Regions from separate parts of the Kribbella sp. NPDC048837 genome, predicted to be linked through region 1. Evidence: riboswitches for the same ligand, from Rfam matches in the RefSeq annotation. Region 1 holds a riboswitch; each other region holds the start of a gene.
The links. A riboswitch is a leader RNA that binds a small molecule or an ion and turns the genes downstream of it on or off. The one in region 1 is predicted to bind ZMP and ZTP.
Positions count from the first base shown of each region.

Region 2: another riboswitch for ZMP and ZTP. It lies ahead of ACZ6O0_RS01265 (metallophosphoesterase); the one in region 1 lies ahead of ACZ6O0_RS27670 (5-aminoimidazole-4-carboxamide ribonucleotide transformylase).
Region 3: another riboswitch for ZMP and ZTP. It lies ahead of ACZ6O0_RS02285 (bifunctional 5,10-methylenetetrahydrofolate dehydrogenase/5,10-methenyltetrahydrofolate cyclohydrolase); the one in region 1 lies ahead of ACZ6O0_RS27670 (5-aminoimidazole-4-carboxamide ribonucleotide transformylase).
Region 4: another riboswitch for ZMP and ZTP. It lies ahead of ACZ6O0_RS16720 (glycine hydroxymethyltransferase); the one in region 1 lies ahead of ACZ6O0_RS27670 (5-aminoimidazole-4-carboxamide ribonucleotide transformylase).

Region 1 covers NZ_JBVJHF010000006.1:222,326-227,398, forward strand. Annotated here, with positions in the region: gene ACZ6O0_RS27655 (acetolactate synthase large subunit) at 1-580, opposite strand, end outside; gene ilvD (dihydroxy-acid dehydratase) at 861-2,528, opposite strand; gene ACZ6O0_RS27665 (nuclear transport factor 2 family protein) at 2,565-2,936, shown strand; ZMP/ZTP riboswitch at 2,942-3,024, shown strand; gene ACZ6O0_RS27670 (5-aminoimidazole-4-carboxamide ribonucleotide transformylase) at 3,041-3,943, shown strand; gene ACZ6O0_RS27675 (MMPL family transporter) at 3,940-5,073, opposite strand, start outside.
Region 2 covers NZ_JBVJHF010000001.1:247,701-252,773, forward strand. Annotated here, with positions in the region: gene ACZ6O0_RS01240 (helix-turn-helix transcriptional regulator) at 1-768, opposite strand, end outside; gene ACZ6O0_RS01245 (DinB family protein) at 824-1,381, opposite strand; gene ACZ6O0_RS01250 (helix-turn-helix transcriptional regulator) at 1,437-2,387, shown strand; gene ACZ6O0_RS01255 (DUF1905 domain-containing protein) at 2,380-2,682, shown strand; gene ACZ6O0_RS01260 (cysteine hydrolase family protein) at 2,741-3,295, shown strand; ZMP/ZTP riboswitch at 3,297-3,373, shown strand; gene ACZ6O0_RS01265 (metallophosphoesterase) at 3,399-4,265, shown strand; gene ACZ6O0_RS01270 (LysR family transcriptional regulator) at 4,272-5,073, opposite strand, start outside.
Region 3 covers NZ_JBVJHF010000001.1:465,068-470,140, reverse strand. Annotated here, with positions in the region: gene ACZ6O0_RS02290 (beta-N-acetylhexosaminidase family protein) at 1-1,683, shown strand, start outside; ZMP/ZTP riboswitch at 1,684-1,772, shown strand; gene ACZ6O0_RS02285 (bifunctional 5,10-methylenetetrahydrofolate dehydrogenase/5,10-methenyltetrahydrofolate cyclohydrolase) at 1,801-2,643, shown strand; gene ACZ6O0_RS02280 (phytanoyl-CoA dioxygenase family protein) at 2,645-3,538, opposite strand; gene aroH (chorismate mutase) at 3,651-4,019, shown strand; gene ACZ6O0_RS02270 (prephenate dehydrogenase) at 4,016-5,073, shown strand, end outside.
Region 4 covers NZ_JBVJHF010000003.1:229,844-234,916, reverse strand. Annotated here, with positions in the region: gene ACZ6O0_RS16735 (GbsR/MarR family transcriptional regulator) at 31-510, opposite strand; gene ACZ6O0_RS16730 (MFS transporter) at 574-1,110, shown strand; gene ACZ6O0_RS16725 (MFS transporter) at 1,095-2,126, shown strand; gene ACZ6O0_RS16720 (glycine hydroxymethyltransferase) at 2,119-3,567, opposite strand; ZMP/ZTP riboswitch at 3,596-3,677, opposite strand; gene ACZ6O0_RS16715 (acyl-CoA dehydrogenase family protein) at 3,675-5,073, opposite strand, start outside.

The DNA of each region.
Region 1 (5,073 bases):
GCTTGGGGTGCGGGCGGGTCACCGGCCGGTAGCCGGGCAGCGAGAGCTCGGTCGGCCACTGGAAGTCGACCTTGGCCTGCATCGCGTCCTTGGTCACGTCGACCAGCACCGGGCCGGGCCGGCCGGTGGAGGCGATGTGGAACGCCTCGGCGACCGTGGTGGCGATGTCATTCGGGTCGTTGACCAGGAAGTTGTGCTTGGTGATCGGCATCGTGATGCCGCGGATGTCGGCCTCCTGGAAGGCGTCCGTACCGATCGCGGCGCTCGCGACCTGGCCGGTGATCGCGACCAGCGGGACCGAGTCCATGTAGGCGTCGGCGATCGGCGTGACCAGGTTGGTGGCGCCGGGGCCGGAGGTCGCCATGCACACCCCGGTCTTGCCGGACGCGGCGGCGTACCCCTGGGCGGCGTGGCCGGCGCCCTGCTCGTGACGTACCAGGATGTGGCGGATCTGGGTCGAGTCGAGCATCGGGTCGTACGCCGGGAGGATCGCGCCGCCCGGGATGCCGAAGACGGTGTCCACCCCGGCATGTTCCAGTGCGCGGATCAGAGCCTGTGCCCCGGTCAGCTGCTCACTCATGAGTGCCTTCCTTGTCCTGTCACGTGATGGCTTGTGGCGACCGATCCATCCTCGCTTGTGGTTGTCTCCAGGTCGTCTCTGGGTCTCAGGTAGTCGCCCTGGCAACAAAAAACCCCTTCCGCCGGGTTGGCTGAAGGGGCGCGCTCGACTCGGTGGTCGCGTCAGTCGGCGCGCCGCACAAGTACGAGGAGAATCGATCGCATGTAGGCATTATTCGCCTCGGGACCGCGATCGGGTCAAGTTCAGCTCCACGCTGTCTCATTTTGTGAGATGGCCGTCTTTAGATACAGACCGCCCCCTCGGACGCCGAACGGACCAGCCGGGTGTACTTGCCGAGCACGCCCTTGGTGATCGCCGGGGTCTTCGGGGTCCAGCCCTGCTTGCGGCGTTCGAGTTCCGCGGCGGTGATGTGCAGGTCGAGCGTGCGGTTCTTCACGTCGAGGGTGATCCGGTCGCCGTCGCGGACGAACGCGATCGGGCCGCCGTCGACCGCCTCGGGTGCGACGTGTCCCACGCAGAGTCCCGTCGTACCGCCGGAGAAGCGGCCGTCGGTGAGCAGCAGGACGTCCTTGCCGAGGCCGGCGCCCTTGATCGCGCCGGTGACGGCGAGCATCTCGCGCATACCGGGACCGCCCTTGGGGCCTTCGTACCGGATCACGACGACGTCGCCGGGATTCAGCGAGCCGACCGCGTCCATCGCACCGCGTTCGCCGTCGAAGACCCGCGCGGTCCCCTCGAAGACGTCCGAGTCGAAGCCGGCGCTCTTCACCACCGCACCTTCCGGCGCGAGCGAGCCGTGCAGGATCGTGATGCCGCCGGTGCCGTGGATCGGCTTGTCGAGCGCACGGATGATCGTGCCGTCGACATCGGGCGGCGCGATGTCGGCGAGGTTCTCGGCCATCGTCTTCCCGGTGACGGTCAGGCAGTCGCCGTGCAGCAGGCCGGCGTCGAGCAGGGCCCGCATGACCACCGGGATGCCGCCGACGCGGTCGACGTCGGTCATCACGTAGCGGCCGAACGGCTTCAGGTCGCCGAGATGCGGCACCCGGTCGCCGATCCGGTTGAAGTCGGCCAGGGTGAGATCGACCGCGGCCTCGCGGGCGATCGCGAGCAGATGGAGGACGGCGTTCGTCGAGCCGCCGAGCGCCATCACCACGGCGATCGCGTTCTCGAACGCCTCCTTGGTGAGGATCTGGCGGGCCGTGATTCCCTTCTGCAGCAGGCCGACCGCGGCCTCGCCGGACTTGCGGGCGTAGCCGTCGCGGCGCCGGTCGACCGCCGGCGGAGCGGCCGAGCCGGGGAGCGACATACCGAGTGCTTCGGCGGACGCGGCCATCGTGTTGGCGGTGTACATCCCGCCGCAGGCGCCCTCACCGGGGCAGATCGCCCGCTCGACCGCGTCGACCTCGTCCCGGGTGATCAGGCCGCGAACACACGCGCCGACCGCCTCGAACGCGTCGATGATCGTGACGTCCTTGTCGCCGAGGCGGCCCGGCATGATCGAGCCGGCGTACAGGAACACCGACGCCAGATCGAGCCTGGCCGCGGCCATCAGCATGCCGGGCAGCGACTTGTCGCAGCCGGCCAGCAGGACCGAGCCGTCGAGGCGCTCGGCCTCCATCACCGTCTCGACCGAGTCGGCGATGATCTCGCGGCTGACGAGCGAGTAGTGCATGCCGACGTGGCCCATCGAGATGCCGTCGGACACGCTGATCGTGCCGAACTCGAGCGGGTAGCCGCCGGCCGCGTGCACACCTTCCTTGACCGCCTTCGCGAGCCGGTCGAGGGACAGGTTGCACGGGGTGATCTCGTTCCAGCTCGAGGCGACCCCGACCTGCGGCTTGGCCCAGTCGTCGTCCCCCATCCCGACCGCCCGGAGCATCCCCCGGCTGGCGGTGGCTTCCAGCCCATCGGTCACTGTCCGGCTACGAGGCTTCACGTCGACCATGCCGCTCACTCTATTCCCCGGCCTACGCTGTGCCAGGTGAACCAGCTCGAGGCGTACATCGACGGGTGGCGGCGGCACGACATCCCGGCCGTCCTGGAGACGTTGACCGACGACTGCGTGGTGATCGAGTGCTACGGGCCGGTCTATCGCGGCCGGGCACGGGTCGAGGAGTGGATGAACGCGTGGTTCGGGGCCGGTGGGACTGTGGACGGCTGGGAGATCACGTCGTCGGCGACCGCGGCTGAGGTATTGGTGGCCGAGTGGCATTTCGAGTGCACGTGGAAGGGCTCGCCGGGTGCGTTCGACGGCTCGACCGTCGCTCGGATCGATGACGGGCGCATCGGCTATCTCCGCGAGTACGCGACCACCGCACCGCTGTACGACTGGACCGGCACCTGGCGGGACTAAGCTGTGGCGCAGACCGCGACTGGCGAGGGTGGAGTACCACCGGGGAGCGGAATCAACCAGTAAGGCGTCGTCCGCCTGGGCGCCTCCGATCTCGGAGGTGCTTGATGCGTTATGGCATGAATCCCCATCAGACCGCGGGCCTGGCGGTGATCGGGTCGCGCGCTCCGTTCACCGTTGTTGCGGGGGCGCCGTCGTACATCAACGTGCTGGACGCGCTCACCGGGTGGCAGCTCGTGCGGGAGGCTTCGCAGGCGTTCGGTGTGCCGGCGGCCGCGTCGTACAAGCATGTGTCGCCGGCCGGGGTGGCGTTGGGTGAGACCGCTTATGTGCGGGCTCGCGATGCCGATCCGAAGTCGTCGTACGGCGACTTCGTTGCCGTCTCGCACCCGGTCGACGCGGAGCTCGCGGGGGTGCTCAAGCGGGTCGTGTCGGACGGGATCATCGCGCCCGGGTACGACGAGGGCGTGGTCGACACGTTGGCTGCGAAGAAGGGTGGGCGGTACCTGGTGCTCGAGGCCGACCCGGCGTTCGAGCCACCCGTGGAGGAGGTGCGCGAGTTCTACGGACTGCGGCTGACGCAGCGGCGGGACGACGTACCGCTGACGCGTGAGCTGCTGGATCCCGCGGTGCCGGATGCGGCCGCCCGGGACCTGGTGCTGGGGTTGATCGTTGCTCGCTACGCCCAGTCGAACACTGTGGTGATGGTCAAGGACGGCATGACGATCGGCGTGGGCGCTGGGCAGCAGTCGCGGGTGGACTGCACGCGGCTGGCCGGTGAGAAGGCCGCCGCGTGGTGGGCGCGCCGATCAGCCGAACCACTCACGGGTGTGTCGATGGTGTCCGACGGTGCGCTCCCCTTCGTCGACAACATCGAGGAAGCGCACCGGTACGGCGTCACCCACATCGCCGAGCCGGGTGGGTCGATCCGCTCGGACGAGGTCATGGCGGCGTGCGCCGAGCGCGGCATCAGCTTGTCGCAGACCGGCGTACGCCTGTTCCGGCACTAGACGGGGGACGTCTCGCGTGGTTTGGGTTCGGGGGCCGGTGGCGGCTCGCCGCCTTCCAGCTGGATGTCGGGGATGATGCGGTCGAGCCACTTCGGCAGCCACCAGGCGCGGTCGCCGAGCAGCGTCATCACCGCCGGGACGAGGATCATCCGGACGATACTCGCGTCGATCAGGACCGCGACGGCCATGCCGACCGCGAGCATCTTCACCGTCGGATCGTCGTCCAGGACGAAGCTCAGGAAGACCACGATCATGATCGCCGCCGCGGTCGTGATCACCCGGGCGGTCGCGCCGATCCCGATGGCCACGGCGCGATGGCTGTCGTTCGTCGCCAGCCAGGCCTCGTGGACGCGGGACAGCAGGAAGACCTCGTAGTCCATCGACAACCCGAACACGATCGCGAACATCAGCATCGGCACGAACGACGGGATCGGCACCTTCTCGTCGATCCCGACCAGGGAGGATCCCCAGCCCCACTGGAAAACCGCGACGATGACGCCGTACGCGGCCCCGACCGATAGCAGGTTGAGGATCGCGGCCTTCACCCCGATCAGCAGCGAACGGAACGCGACCGTGAGCAGCAGGAACGCCAGCAGCACGACCGCGCCGATCAGCCACAGCATCCGGCCGGCGACCTTCTCGGTGAAGTCGACGTACCCGGCCGTCGTCCCGACGACGTACGTCGGTTCCTGCTGCCCCGCGAGGACGTCGTCGCGGATCCGGTTGACCAGGTCCTCGGTCTCCGCCGCCGACGGCGAGGTGGTCGGGATGACGTTGATGATCGCCGTCGTACCGGCCCCGTTCGTGCTCGGTGGTTGGACGGCGGCCACGCCCTCGGTCTTCTGCAGCGTCGAGGCCAGCCCGGTCAGCAGGTTCTGGTTGTCGGCCGCGCTCTTCCCGGACGGGAGTTGTACGACGACAGTCAGCGGACCGTTGGCCCCCGGGCCGAACCCTTGCGCGACGAGGTCGTACGCCTTCCGGCTCGAATCCGCGGCGGGATCGGTGCCCGCGTCGAGCTGGCCCAGATTCATCGAGAACAGCGGGATGGCGAGGACGAGCAGCACCAGCGTGGCGACGATGCCGTACGGCCACGGCCGGTCGCTGACCCTGCGGCCCCACCGGGCGAAGGC
Region 2 (5,073 bases), on a different contig from region 1:
CTCGCAGTTGCGGCCGAGCCGGTCCTGCATCACCCACACGAACCGCTCGTCCATCAGCACGGTCGCGGTCAGCCCGGAGCGCCGTTCCTCCATCCGGTCGACGATCTCGCCCCACGCCACGGACAGGTCGAAATCGGCCGGCCGCTCGAACGACTCCTCGGTCAGCTCGGCCGACACCACCCGCTCGACCCGGAACGTCCGCTGGCCCGTGCCGGTCTGCGCGATCAGGTACCAGATGTCGTCCTTGTCCACGAGCCCGAGCGGATCCACGAGGCGCTCCGACTCGTCCCGGCCGCGCCCTTGATAGACGAGCCGCACTCGGCGTCGCCGTACGACGGCATCCTGCAGACGACGGACGAGTTCGGGGCGTTCCTTCACGTGCTCGCCCCAGCGGGCCGGGTCGATCACGACCGCCTCGGCGGCGGCTTGCGCGTGTTCACGGAAGGTGCTGGGCAGCGCGCGGACGAGCTTGCGGAGCGCGGCCTTCGCGTCCGGAGCGATGGACGCCGCCGGGCCGACCAGGAGGAACAGCGCCTGGGCCTCGGTGGCGCTCAGACCGCTGAGATCGGTCCGCGCGCCACCGATGAGCTGCCAACCGCCGTTGCGCCCGGGCTGTGGATAGACCGGGATGCCGGCGGTCGACAACGCCTCGAGATCGCGGCGCGCGGTGGCGACGGAGATCTCCAGCTCCTCGGCGACCTCGGCGGCAGTCACCCGGCCCCGGGCCTGCATGAGCAGCAGCACCGCCACCAATCGATCCGCTCGCACCCGTTGATCGTCGCAGACAAACCGCTCATCCGGTGCGCACTTTTGCCGCTGGTGCTTACGGTGCGGCGACCTCCTGGGGTGCGTCTTCGCCGACCAGGCCGTCGATCGACTCGCGGATCAGGTCGGCGTGGCCGGTGTGCCGCGCGTACTCCTCGATCATGTCGGCGAGGAGCCGGCGCAGGTTGGGTGAGCGGCCGTCCGGCCAGACCAGGCTGCCGGTCGTGTCGAGACCGCCGTTCGCGATGGCCTCCGCCACCGAGGCGCGCGAGCGGGCGACCATGTCGCGCCAGAGCTCCACCAGTTCTTGGGGGGAGTCGTCGGCGGCGGTGCGCCACTCCCAGTCGGGGTCGGAATCCCAGTCGATCTTGTTCCACGGCGCGCCCGGGTCCCGGCCGTGCAACCGGTGCGAGAACATGTCGGCCTCGACGAGGGCCAGGTGCTTCACGAGACCGCCCAGCGTCATCGTCGAGGGGCCGAGCCGGGTGTTCATCCCGGCCGCGTCCAGCCCGCCGGTCTTCCACGCGAACGTCCGGCGATTACGCTCCAGCACACCCAGCAGCGTCTCGACCTCGTCGCCCGCCGCCGGCAGCTCCATCACAGTGTTGTAGTCCATGGCCGGGACGCTACGCTCGGTTCCGGACAGTTCACTTCCGGAATGGTGAGGACCTGTGGCGTACGACGTGAGTCCGACGGCGCGGACGTTGATGGTGCTGGAACTGATCCAGAACAGCCCGGGCATCACGGCCGAGCACCTGGGGGAGAAGCTCGGGGTCTCCGAACGGGCGGCCCGGCGCTATGTCGCGATCCTGCGCGAGGCCGACATCCCGATCGAGTCGGTCCGCGGTCCGTACGGCGGCTACCGGGTCGGTCGCGGACTGCGGCTGGCCCCACTGATGTTCACCACCACCGAAGCGCTCGGCCTGGTGATGGCGGTGCTGGAAGGACCGCGCGGCGCGGCCGACCCGGTCGAGAACGCGCTCGGCAAGATCATCCGGGTCCTGCCCGAACACATCGCCCGCTCGACCGACGCCATCCGCCGGGTCAGCGCGCGCGGTCCCGATCCCGGCGTCCGCACGCCGGACCCGGAGATCACCGCGGCCCTGGTCTCCCAGAGCACCGCCGGCCGGCGCGTCATCCTTCAGTACCGTCGGCACCACGGCGAGGAATGGCCGATGGACGTCGACCCGTGGGCGGTCGTCGTCCGCCGGGGCCGTTGGTATCTGCTGTGCTGGTCGCACACGAAGAATTCCCGCCGCGTTCTGCGCGTCGACAGGATCGCCAAAGTCGAGCCGCAGGGCGAGGAATTCACCGCACCCGCCGACCTGGACCCACTGGCCGCCGTCGAGGAACATCTGGCGATGGGCTGGAAATACCCCATCGAGGTCATCGTCGACGCCCCGCGCGACGACGTGGCCCACTGGATCTCCCGCAGCATGGGCCGCCTGGAAGCCATCGACGACACCCACACCCGCCTCCTGGCCAGCACCGACGAGCCCTACTGGTACGCCGGCCAGCTCACCTCCCTCCCCGCCCCTTACCACATCCTCCGATCCGCGGAACTCAAAACCGCGGCCCGCAACATCGCCAACCGCTTGCTGGAGGCAAGTAACAGTGAATGAGATCGAGTTCGCCGCCGAGATCTGGTACTGGCGCGGGCCGGCGCCGTGGTATTTCATCACGGTGCCGGAGGAGGACTGTGCGTACCTCGAGGCGGAATCCAATGTCGTGACGTACGGGTGGGGGATGATCCTGGTGCAGGCGCAGATCGGGGACAGCGTGTGGGACAGGTCGATGTTCCCGAAGGACGGGCGGTACATCCTGCCGGTGAAGGTGGCGGTGCGGCGGGCCGAGGAGCTCGACGACGGCGACGTACCGACCGTGCGGTTGCGGCTGCGGAGCTGGAAGGTCTCCTGAAACTGTCGGCGAGTGGGACTAGCGTTCGTCACAGACCCGGGAAGAGGGAGGGAACGGCATGTCCACGCTGTCAGATCGGCCGAACACGGCACTTGTGGTGATCGACGTCCAGAACGGTGTCGTCAGCGAAGCCCACGAGCGCGACCAGGTGGTGTCCAACATCAGCACCCTGGTCGGCAAGGCCCGCGCCGGCGGTGTGCCGGTGGTCTGGGTCCAGCACTCCAGCGAGCACCTCGTGAAGGACAGCGACGAGTGGCAGCTGGTCCCCGAGCTCAAGCGCGACGAGGCGGAGCCGCTCGTGCACAAGACCTTCGCCGACTCCTTCGAGGACACCGACCTCGAGGACGTCCTCGCCGAGGCCGGGATCGGCCACCTCTTCGTCAGCGGCGCCCAGACCGACGAGTGCATCCGCTCCACCATCCACGGCGCCATGGTCCGGGGGTACGACGTCACCCTGGTCGGCGACGCCCACACCACCGAAGACCTCTCGGAGTACGGCGCGCCGACCCCGGACAAGGTCATCGCCCACACCAACCTCTACTGGGAGAACCACACGGCCCCGGGCCGCACCGCCGCCGTCCAGCCCACTGCCGAGGTCACGTTCTCTGGGTAGGGTGGTTCCACACGACTGGCGAGGGTGGGTCACCACCGGGGAGTGACGCGACGGGCATCGACCGCCTGGGTGCCGACGGCAACGACATCCCGGGAGACTCGTCATGCCACATCGTGTTCTGCACCTGTCCGACACCCACATCAGCCGCACCGGCCCGGACGAGGACGGCGTCGACGGTCTCGGCGCGCTCAAAGGACTGTTGTACGACGTACGCGGGGTGCCGGAGCTGGATCTGATCGTCGTCAGCGGGGACATCGCCGACGACGGGTCCGAAGAGGGATGCACTGCGGTGCGCTCGGCCGTGGGCGAGTTCGCCGCTGAGCGAGGTGTCCCGCACGTCTACTGCACCGGCAACCACGACCGTCGCGACGGCTTCACCGCCGCCCTCGGCTGGGGCCACCTCGGTCCGGACGGCTCACCCATCGGCCGCCAGGCCGACATCGCCGGTGCGATCGCCGCGGTGAGCGACGTCGACGGCCTCCGCGTCATCACGCTCGACAGCCTGGTCCCCGGAGAGACACACGGTGTGCTGGGCGACGACCAGCTGGACTGGCTGGCCGCCGAGCTGGCCACACCCGCGCCGGCCGGGTCGATCGTCGTACTCCACTACCCGCCGATCTCCGTCGACGCGATCCCGTATCTGAAGCCCGTGGTCCTGCAAGAGCCCGAGAAACTGGCACGCGTTCTCGCCGGGACCGACGTACAAGCGGTCCTGTGCGGCCACCTGCACCACCAACTGTCCGGCCGGCTCGCGGACAAGCCCGTCTGGGTGACTCCCGGCGTGATCACCCGCATCGACCTCACGGCCCCCAGTCACCTCGCCCGAGGCGTCCTCGGCGCCGGTGCAACCATCGTCGACCTCGGCGGCCCGTTCGCCCCGCTCTGCCACACCCTCCAAGCCCGCAACCCCGACGCCGGCACCGAGGTCTACGTCTACAACCCCCTCACCGGCGCGATCGAGCACTCCTGAAGTGCTTCAGCGCAGCGTCGCGGTCTCGGCGAGGATGGTGAGCAGGGCGGCGATCGCGGGTGGGTCGGGTGGTTCGCCGTACGTCGCGGCGTAGACGTGGCGGCGGGAGCCGGGGAGCTCGGTGGCGATGATGCCCTCGGCGTGGTGGGCACGGAGGGCGAGCCCGGGCATGGTCGTCACCCCGAGGCCGGCCGCGACGAGCGCCTGCATGACCACCATGTCGTCGGACGTGTAGCCGATCCGCGGCTCGTAGCCCTCGGCGGCGCACAGCGAAACCAGGTGACTGCGGCAACGATCGCATCCGGCGATCCAGGTCGCGTCGCGGAGCCCGGCCAACTCGACCGGCTGATCGGCGGACAGCAGGTAGAGCGGATCGTCGAGCAGATGATGCAGTCGTACGCCGGACGGCTCCGGCTCGGTCTCGTCGTACCGGAAGACGATCGCGACGTCGATCGTGCCGGTGCGGAGCAGTTCGAGCGCCTCCGGCGGATGCGCGTCGAGCAGGTTGATCTCGAGGCCCGGGTGCTTGTCGCCCAGGGCCGCCACCGCCCGCGGCACGAGTGACCCGATCGCCGACGAGAAGCCGGCCAGGCGGATCCGGCCGGCGCTCAACCCGACGTGAGCGGCGAGTTCCGCGTCGACGGCGTCGATCCGGCCGATGATCTCCGCGGCCCGAGCGGCCAGCAGCCGGCCGGCCTCGGTCAGCCGGATGCCACGACCGGCCCGCTGCAGCAGCTGCGCGCCGGTCTCGGCCTCCAGGCGGGAGAGGTGGTGAGTGACGGACGGCTGCGAGTAGTGCAGTTCGCGG
Region 3 (5,073 bases), on a different contig from region 1:
ACCACCGACGCGGACGCCGAGCGCGTCGTCCGCGAGACGCTCACGAAGGCCGGCGTACGGACCGTCTTCGAGGGACAGGCGGAGGTGACCGTCTGGCTCGGGGGGAGCGCCGACACGCTCGAGCAGCTCGGGGTCGCGCCCGCGGGTCTGCTGCCGGCCGAGGGGTACGTCGTCGCCGTCGGCGCCCAGCAGGTCGTGCTGGACGGGGTCGATGCCCGCGGCACCTTCTACGCCGCGCAGGCCTTCGCACAGCTTGTCCAGGGCAACCAGGTGGACGGCGTCGAGATCCGCGACTGGCCGACGATGCGGTACCGCGGCTCGATCGAGGGCTTCTACGGGACGCCGTGGTCGCACGCCGACCGGCTCGATCACCTGGACTACCTCGGCGCGCACCGGATGAACACCTACGAGTACGCCCCCAAGGACGACCCGTACCACCGCGAGCAGTGGCGCGACCCGTATCCGGCCGACAAGCTGGCCGAGCTAGGCGAGCTGATCGACCGCGCCGCCCGGAACAAGGTCGACTTCACCTTCGCGCTCTCGCCCGGCCTGTCGATCCGCTACACCGACGACGCCGACTTCCAGGCGCTGATCGCCAAGTTCGAGGCGCTGTACGCGCTCGGTGCGCGGGCGTTCAACGTGGCGCTGGACGACATCGAGTACGAGCAGTGGCACAGCCCCGAGGACGAGCAGAAGTTCGGCCCCGGCGGCGGTGGGGCCGGGCTGGCGCAGAGCGAGCTGCTGAACCGGATCCAGCGCGAGTGGGTCGAGACCAAGCCGGACCTCGCGCCCCTGCAGATGGTCCCGACCGAGTACTACAACGTCGACGAGACGCCGTACAAGCAGGCGCTGCGGGAGCAGATGGACAGTGCCGTGGTGGTGCACTGGACCGGTATCGGCGTCGTCCCGGAGACGATCACCAGTGCGCAGGCGGCCGAGGCGAAGGCCGTGTTCGGGCACGACATCCTGATCTGGGACAACTACCCGGTCAACGACTACGCGCACGGGCGGATCCCGCTGGCGGCGTACAGCGGCCGTGAGCCGGGCCTCGCCGACCAGGTCGTCGGCGTGATCTCGAACCCGATGAACCAGGCCGCGGCCAGCAAGCTCGCCCTCTACTCGTTCGCGGAGTTCGGCTGGAACCCCGCGACGTACGACGAGCAGGCGTCCTGGCATGCGGCGATCGCGGAACGCGCCGGGGGAGACGCCGCGACGATCGCGGCGCTGGAGGTCTTCGCCGACCTCACGACGTACGACGGGAAGCTGCACCTGGTGAACGCGCCGGTGCTGTCCGCGAAGACCGCCGCGTTCTGGCGGACCTGGGAGGCCGGGGACCTGGCCGGCGCGATCGCGGACCTCGAGCCGTACTGCGAGGCGATCGAGAACGCTCCGGCCCAGATCCGCGAGGGCGTGATCGACCCGGCCTTCGCCGACGAGGCGGACGCCTGGCTCGACGCGGCCTTCTACTGGGGGCAGGCGCTGCGCCAGGCCCTGCGCGTCCTCGAAGCCGGCGCCGAGGGCAACAGCTCGGATGTCGCCACCGGCCGGGACCAGATCAGCCACCTGGTCACGCAGGCCGAGGAGATTCGCGACATCCGGCTCCCGCACTCCACCACCCACCCGCGGATCGGCGACGGCGTTGCCGACGCTTTCATCAGCAGAGTGACCGACTCGGTATCCTGAGCGGTGGACCGCGACTGGCGTTGAGGTGGACGACCACCGGGGAACGGTCTGCCGGACATCCGGCCGCGCCGCGCGCCTGGGCAGCTGACCTGTAGTCGACGCCCGAAGGAGCGCGCCATGACCGCTGAACTGATGATCGGGACCGACCTCGCCGCCGAGATGGTGGCGCGGGCGGCCGAGCGAGCCCGCGTACTGCGGGAGCGGACCGGCGTGCAGCCGTGTCTGGCGACCGTACTGGTGGGCGACGACCCCGCGTCGGCGACGTACGTCCGGATGAAGCAGAACCGGTCGAAGAAGGCCGGGATCGCGTCGCGGAGCGTCGTCCTGCCCGCGGAGACGACCACCGAGGAACTGGTCGCCGAGATTCACAAGCTCTCGAACGACCCCGAGGTGCACGGAATCCTGCTCCAGCACCCGGTGCCGGCGCAGATCGACGAGCGGGCCGCGTTCGAGGCGATCGACCCGGCCAAGGACGTCGACGGCGTGACGATGCGGTCGTTCGCCGCGATGGCGTTCGGCGATCCCGGGTTCCGGTCCGCGACGCCCGGCGGGATCATCCGGCTGCTGGAGGCGTACGACGTACCGATCGCCGGGGCGCACGCGGTGGTGATCGGCCGCAGCCCGATCCTCGGCAAGCCCGTCGGGATGTTGCTGCTGGCATCGAACGCGACCGTCACCTACACGCACTCGCGGACCACGGACCTGCCGGACATCGTCCGGACCGCGGACATCGTGATCGCCGCGGTCGGGAAGCCGAACTTCGTCCGCGGTGACTGGCTCAAGCCGGGCGCGGTCGTCGTCGACGCCGGCTACAACGAGGGCAACGTCGGCGACGTCCACTTCGAGGAGGCGGTCCAGGTCGCCCGCCTGATCACGCCGGTCCCCGGCGGCGTCGGGCCGATGACGATCGCCCTGCTGCTGGAGCAGGCCGTCGACGCCGCCGAGGCGGCTGCCTCCTAGCTCATCGGTGGCAGCCACCGTCCTTGTCCGGGCGTGAGTGTGGCCGAGCCACGTCGTCGATGCCCTTGTAGGCGTACGGGTCGGTCCCGGCCACCATGACGATGTCGCGGAAGTCGTGGTTGGCGATGTGAACGCCGGGTGGCAGCGAGTGCCAGGGGAGCAGCGACTCCGCGCTCATGTAGTGGTTCGCCAGCGCCCGGCGGAACCCGTGCCGACCGCTGTTCGGCAGCGATCGGTGCAGCAGGTAGCCATTGAAGATCACCGCCGAGCCGGCCGGGACCTCGATGGCGACCGCCTGGTCGTCGGTGTACGGGAAGTCGTACGCCTCCGACGTACAGTCGAAGCGCGGGTCGTCCTGCTCGCGGTCGGGGTAGATGACGCCACGGTGGTGTGATCCGGGGAGCACCCACAGGCAGCCGTTCTCGACCGTCGCGTCGTCGAGTGCGATCCAGACCGCGGTCAGCGAGCGGTCGCGGGTCGGGATGAAGAACTCGTCCTGGTGCCAGGCCTGCCCCGGCTTCCCCTCGGACTTAATGAACAGCATCGACTGCATGGCCTTGACGTTCGGGCCGATGACCGCGGTCAGGGCCCGGACGATCCGCGGCGCGTGCAGCGCCTCGAGCGCGGCGTCCGACACCTTGTGCGGATAGTGGATGCACAGGAACTGCCGCAGTACGTCGTCGCCCGGGCCGATCCGCGGCCCGTCGGCGATCCGGCCGAGCTCCCCGCGGCAGAGTTGCTCGGCGGCGGCGTTCAGGGCGGCGACCTGCTCAGGCGGTACGGCGTGGTCCAGGACCGCGAAGCCGTTCCGCCGGAAGGACCCGACGAACTCGTCGGTGACCTCGGGGAAGCGCTGCACGGTGGCGTCGACGGGTCCGGTCGGGAGGGTCTGCATCAGGTGCTCCATCCGGGGAGGGGGGTTTCCGGATCCGTGGATCCGAGACGGCTGTCCACTCCTTGACTACTCTGCCCTAGGGTTGAGGTAGACGAACCAAGGAGGCGAGCACGTGGCGGTACGGGCGATCCGGGGTGCTACCCAGCTCGAGGTGGACGAGCGCGAGCATCTGCTCACGCGGTCCGCGGAGCTGGTGAAGGCGGTCCTGGAGGCGAACGATCTGGAGAGCGAGGATCTGATCAGCATCCTGTTCACCGTCACGCCGGACCTGCACTCGGAGTTCCCGGCCGTGGCGGGCCGGCAGATCGGGCTCACCGATGTACCGCTGATGTGCATGCAGGAGATCGACGTGCCGCACGCGCTGCCGCGGGTGGTCCGGCTGATGGTGCACACCGAGACCCCGCGGTCCCGCGAGAAGATCCAGCACGTCTACCTGCACGGCGCCGTCGCTCTCCGTCCAGACCTGACAGGCGCCCAGTGAGTGAGCTGCGCGGGCCGGTGCGGATCGTCGGCACCGGACTTATCGGTACGTCGATCGGCCTGGCGCTGGCGCGGTTGGGAGTCGTGGTCGAGCTCGTCGACGCCGACCCGGACAACGCGCTGATGGCCGAGCGGATCGGCGCGGGATCGCGACTGGTCCAGATCGAGCCGCAGCTGGTCGTGGTCGCCGTACCGCCGGATCACGTCGGCGCGGTGATCGCCGAGCAGCTCGAGCAGACCGACGCGGTCGTCACGGACGCCGCCAGCGTGAAGTCCAAGCCGCTCGCCGACGCCCGCCGGCTGACCGGCGACCTCAGCCGGTACGTCGGCAGTCACCCGATGGCAGGCTCCGAGCGGAACGGTCCGCTGGCCGGTCGGGCGGACCTGTTCGACGGCGCGACCTGGGCGATCACCCCGCACGAGACGAGCGCGCCCGAGGCGGTCGAGCTGGTCCGGCGGCTGGCCGAGGCCGCCGGGGCGCGGACGGTCGAGCTGTCGGTCGAGGACCACGACCTCGGCGTCGCCCGGGTGTCGCACCTGCCGCACCTGATGTCGGCGCTCGCCGCCGGCACGCTGGCCGACGCGCCGAGCTCGCACCTGCAGCTGTCCGGCCAGGGCGTCCGGGACGTGACCCGGATCGCGGCCGGCGACCCGAAGCTGTGGACCCAGATCGTGTCCGCGAACTCGACCGCCCTGACCGGCCTGCTGGAGCAGATCCGCGGCGAGCTCGACCGCCTACTCGTTGCCTTGGGCAAGGAAGAGGCCGCCGAGGAGCTCACCTCGATCCTCGGGCTGGGGGTCTCGGGTGCGGTCCGCGTGCCGGGCAAGCACGGGACGCCGCACATCGACCTGGTCACCGTTCTGGTCACGATCCCCGACCGGCCCGGTCAGCTCGCCCGGTTGTTCGCCGACGCGGCCGAGTCCGGGGCGAACGTCGAAGACCTGCGGATCGACCACAGTCCGGGGCGCCCCGTCGGTGAGGTCGAGCTGGCGGTCAAACCGGGATCGGTGGACCAGTTGGTCGACGTACTGACCGAGCGGGGCTGGGTCGTCCA
Region 4 (5,073 bases), on a different contig from region 1:
CGGGCCGCTCTCGAGGTCCGTGGCCGGATCTCATGCGTTGGTGCGGGGATGCTCCGCGCGCCAGTTCTTGATCAGCTGGTCCAGGTCGGTCTTGATGAAGGCGAAGAAGTCGGCGGCCTCGGTGAGCCGTTGGCCGACGGGGGAGTCGGCACCGAAGAGGTCGGCGCCGGCGCGGCTGCTCGACTCCCACTCGCCGAGGGCCTCGTTGCGGCGTTCGAGGATCGCGGCGAAGACGTCCTCGCGGATCCGGTAGTGGTCCTTGCGTGAACCGGGCAACCGCTCGCGCGAGATGAACGAGACCTGCAGCAACTGCCGGACCGCGCCGGACACCGCGGGCTGGCTGATCTTGAGCGACTCGGCCAACTCGGCCGCGGTCATCGTGCCGGTCGGGCTGACCAGCATCCGGCCCATCACCCGGGCCGACATCGTCGGTACGCCGCTGTTCGCCAGCACTCCGGCGAAGCGCTCGACGAACTGGCTGATCTGTTCCGGACTGGGCTCCCGACTCATGGTTGAAGCTTACAGTAATTTGATGTATCGCAACTATCACAAACTTCTGATAACTTGAATTTCATGACCTCGACCTCCCACGCCGAAGGGCCGGCGCTGACCGGCGCCCCCCACTTCGGTGTCCTGCTCGCGCTCTGCCTCGCCGTCCTGGTCCTCGGCCTGGACACGACCGTGCTCAACGTCGCGCTGCCGACGCTGGCCGCCGACCTCGACGCCTCCACCAGCCAGCTGCAGTGGATGGCGAACAGCTACAACCTCGTCCTCGCGGCGCTGCTGCTGCCCGCCGGTCTCCTCGGCGACCGGTACGGCCGGCGCAAGATCATCGCGATCGCGCTGACACTGTTCGGCGCGGCCTCGCTGGCGTGTGCTCTGGCTGACTCGGCCGAGGCGCTGATCGCGGCCCGTGCCTTCCTCGGCATCGGCGCGGCGATGATCGTCCCGGTCGCGCTGTCGCTGATCACCGTGCTGTTCCGCACCGAGGAGGAGCGGAAGAAGGCGATCGGCTTCTTCGTCGTTGCCAACAGCATCGGTATGCCGCTCGGCCCGATCGTCGGCGGCCTGCTGCTCGACCACGCCGGCTGGCAGTGGATCTCATCCTGAACGTGCCGATCTCGCTGATCGCCGCCCTCGCGGTCACCCTGCTGGTCCCGGAGACGCGGAGCTCGCGGCGCCCGGCCATCGATTGGCTCGGGATCCTGCTCTCCAGCGCGGGTCTGGCGTCTTTGGTGTACGGCGTGACCAAGGCCGGCGAGACATCCTGGACCGACGGTGTCACCGTGCTGTTCCTGGGGCTCGCCGTCGTACTGATCGCCGGGTTCCTGTTGTGGCAGCGGCGGACCACCGAGCCGTTGATCGAACTGCGGTTGTTCCGCGAGCGGACCTTCACCGGGGGTGCGGTGCTGCTGACGGTCGCGGTGTTCGCGATCTTCGGGTTGCTGTTCACGATGCCGCAGTACTTCCAGGGCATCAACGGATCGGACGCGCTGCACACCGGGCTGAAGTTGTTGCCGTTCATCGGCGGGATGACCGTCGGCGCGAAGCTGGCCGAGCCCGTGGAGTCGAAGGTGGGGACCCGGCTGGTGGTGATGACCGGGTTCGTGGTGATGGCCGTCGGGTTCGTGCTCGGGGCCTTCACCGACCTCGGCACCGGGTACGGCTACACGGCGATCTGGTTCGTGGTGGTCGGGTTCGGCCTCGGGTGCTCGATGCCACAGGCAATGAACGCGGCGCTCGGTGTGCTCGACCCGGAGCGAGCCGGTACCGGATCCGGTCTCCTGCAGGCGTTCCGGCAGGTCGGCGGCACGATCGGCGTCGCCGTACTCGGCACCGTGCTGAACTCGGTCTACCGCCACAACGTCGACACGACCGGACTACCCGCGCAAGCCGCCGACGCGGTCGAGAGGGGCCTGGGCGGAGGGCTCGCGGTCGCAAGCGAGTCCGGCTCGTCCGGCTTGCTGGCCGATGTCCGCGATGCGTTCATGACCAGCCTGAACACGACCATGTGGGTCTCGGCCGCGATCGCGGCCGCCGGCGCGGTGCTGGCCGCCGTACTGATGCCACAACGGAAGACGCCCGCTCCCACGCGCGTGGGAGCGGGCGCGGTGGAACTCAGCTGAGCTCGAGGCCCGGGTAGAGCGGGTGCTTGTCGAGCATCTCGGCCGAGGCTGCCCGGGTCTTGTCCGCGACGCCGTCGGCGAGCACGTACTTCGCCTTGGACGGTGCACCGGCCGACGTGGTGGTCGGCGTGGTCGACGAGAGGACGTCGACGATCAGCTCGGCGACCCGGTCGAACTCGTCGGCGCCGAAGCCGCGCGTGGTCAGCGCCGGCGTACCGATCCGGACGCCCGAGGTGTACCAGGCACCGTTCGGGTCGCGGGGCACGGCGTTCCGGTTGGTCACGATGCCGGCGTCGAGCAGCGCCGACTCGGCCTGCCGGCCGGTGATGCCGTACGACGAGACGTCGAGCAGGACCAGGTGGTTCTCGGTGCCGTCCGTCACGAGCTTCACGCCACGCTTCATCAGGCCCTCGGCCAGCGTGACCGCGTTGTCCGCGATCGCCTGCGCGTATTCACGGAACGACGGCTGCCGGGCCTCGGCGAGCGCGACCGCCTTGGCCGCCATCGTCTGGCTGAGCGGGCCACCCAGCACCATCGGGCAACCCCGGTCGACGGAGTCGGCGTACTCGGGCTGGCAGAGCACCATGCCGCCGCGCGGGCCGCGGAGCGACTTGTGGGTGGTGGTCGTGGTGACGTGGGCGAACGGGACCGGGTCGAAGTCGCCGGTGAAGACCTTGCCCGCGACCAGACCGGCGAAGTGGGCCATGTCGACCATCAGCGTCGCACCGACCTCGTCGGCGATCTCGCGCATCGTGGCGAAGTTCACCTTGCGCGGGTACGCCGAGTAGCCGGCGATCAGGATCAGTGGCTTGAACTCGCGCGCCTTGCGGGCGACCTCGTCGTAGTCGAGCAGCCCGGTCTCCGGGTCGGTGCCATACGAGTGCTGGTTGAACATCTTGCCGGAGATGTTCGGCCGGAAGCCGTGGGTCAGGTGACCGCCGGCGTCGAGCGACATGCCAAGCATCTTCTGGTCGCCGAGCGCCTTGCGGAGCTTGGTCCAGTCCTCGTCGGTCAGGTCGTTGACGTGCTTCGCGCCCGCTTCGGCCAGGGCCGGCGACTCGATCCGCTGGGCCAGGATCGCCCAGAAGGCGACCAGGTTCGCGTCGATGCCGGAGTGTGGCTGGACGTAGGCGTGCGGAGCGTCGAACAGTGCCGTGGCGTGGTCGGCCGCGGTCTGCTCGACGGTGTCGACGTTCTGGCAGCCGGCGTAGAAGCGGTGCCCGATGGTGCCCTCGGCGTACTTGTCGGACAGCCAGTTGCCCATCGTCAGCAAGGTGGCGGGGGAGGCGTAGTTCTCGCTCGCGATCAGCTTCAGCGACGAGCGCTGGTCGGCCAGTTCGGCCTTGATCGCGCCGGCGATGGTCGGTTCCACCGCGCCGATCACCTCGAGCGCGTTGCGGTACGCGGCCGAAGCGGCGGCGGCATCGAAGGGTTGAGTCATCGTTGTCTCTCCTGCGGTTGCAGTGGGTCGAAGGCACCCAGGCGCACGGTGCCGACGGTTTTCGCTCCCCGGTGGTTCTCCACCTCAGCGCGCCAGTCGCGACGCGCTCACCCTATCGTGCGCTCGATGATCGCCGGGAACAGTGTGGTCCGCGGGAGGGTCCCGAAGACGCCGCCCCAGTCGTTGGCCAATCTCGAGGCGACGAAGGCGTCCGCGACCTCGGGCGTCGAGTGCCGGACCAGCAGTGACGCCTGCAGGCACAGGGCCATCCGCGCCGCCAGCGTGCGGGCGCCGGCCTCGGCTCCCTCGACGTCAGCAAGCGCTTGCAGTACGTCGTTCGCCGCGGCGTCGAGGCGCTGGTCGGCGCCGCGCGCCGCCCCCACCTCCAGCAGCCACGCCTCCAGTGACTCCGGCTTCCGCAGCGCCCGCAGCACGTCGAGCGCATTCACGTTGCCGGACCCTTCCCAGATCGAGTTCAACGGCGACTCCCGGAACAGCAGCGGCAGCCCGGACTCCTCCACGAACCCGTTCCCCCCGAGACACTCCAGGGCCTCGGCCACCATGAACGGAGTCCGCTTACAAACCCAGAACTTGGCGAGGGGCAGTGCGATCCGCCGGAAAGCCGCAGCCTGTTCATCACCGTTCACAGAAGCATCCACAGCAGCAGCAAGACGCATTCCCAGGGCGGTTGCTGCCTCGCTCTCCAGGGCCAGGTCGGCGAGCACGTTCTGCATCGCGGGCTTGTCGGCGAGCAGCCCGCCGAAGGCGGAGCGGTGCTTCGTGTGCCAGACCGCCTCCACCAGCGCGCGTCGCTGGAGGGCGGACGACCCCAGCACGCAGTCGAGGCGGGTGGCGGCGACCATTTCGATGATCGTGCGGACGCCGGCGCCCTCGTCGCCGAGGCGGTAGCCGATGGTGTTGTGGAACTCGACCTCGCTGGACGCGTTCGACCGGTTCCCGAGCTTGTCCTTCAGCCGCTGCAGCGCGAAGGTGTTCCGGTTGCCATCGGCAAGCACTCGCGGCACGACGAAGCAGCTCAGTCCGTCCGGCGCCTGCGCGAGGACCAGGAAGACGTCGACCTGCGGCGCGGAGCAGAACCACTTGTGCCCGTTCAGCTGGTACTCACCGTCGTCCCCGGCCGGCGTCGCGGTGGTCAGGTTCGCCCGGACGTCCGAGCCGCCCTGCTTCTCGGTCATCCCCATCCCGGCAAGGACTCCGGTCTTCTCGGCGGCCGGCAACCGGCGTACGTCGTACGACGTCGACGCGAGCTGCGGGATCCACTCCTTCGCCAGCCGCTCGTCCGCCCGCAGGGCGGGGACCGCGGCGTAGGTCATCGAGATCGGGCAGCCGTGCCCCGGCTCGACCTGGGACCAGATGTAGAACCCGGCGGCCCGGGTCAGGTGCGGCGACGGCGAGTCGCTCGTCCACGGCGCGGCCTGCAGCCCGAACCCGACGGCGCGCTCCATCAGCCAGTGCCAGGACGGGTGGAACTCGACCTCGTCGATC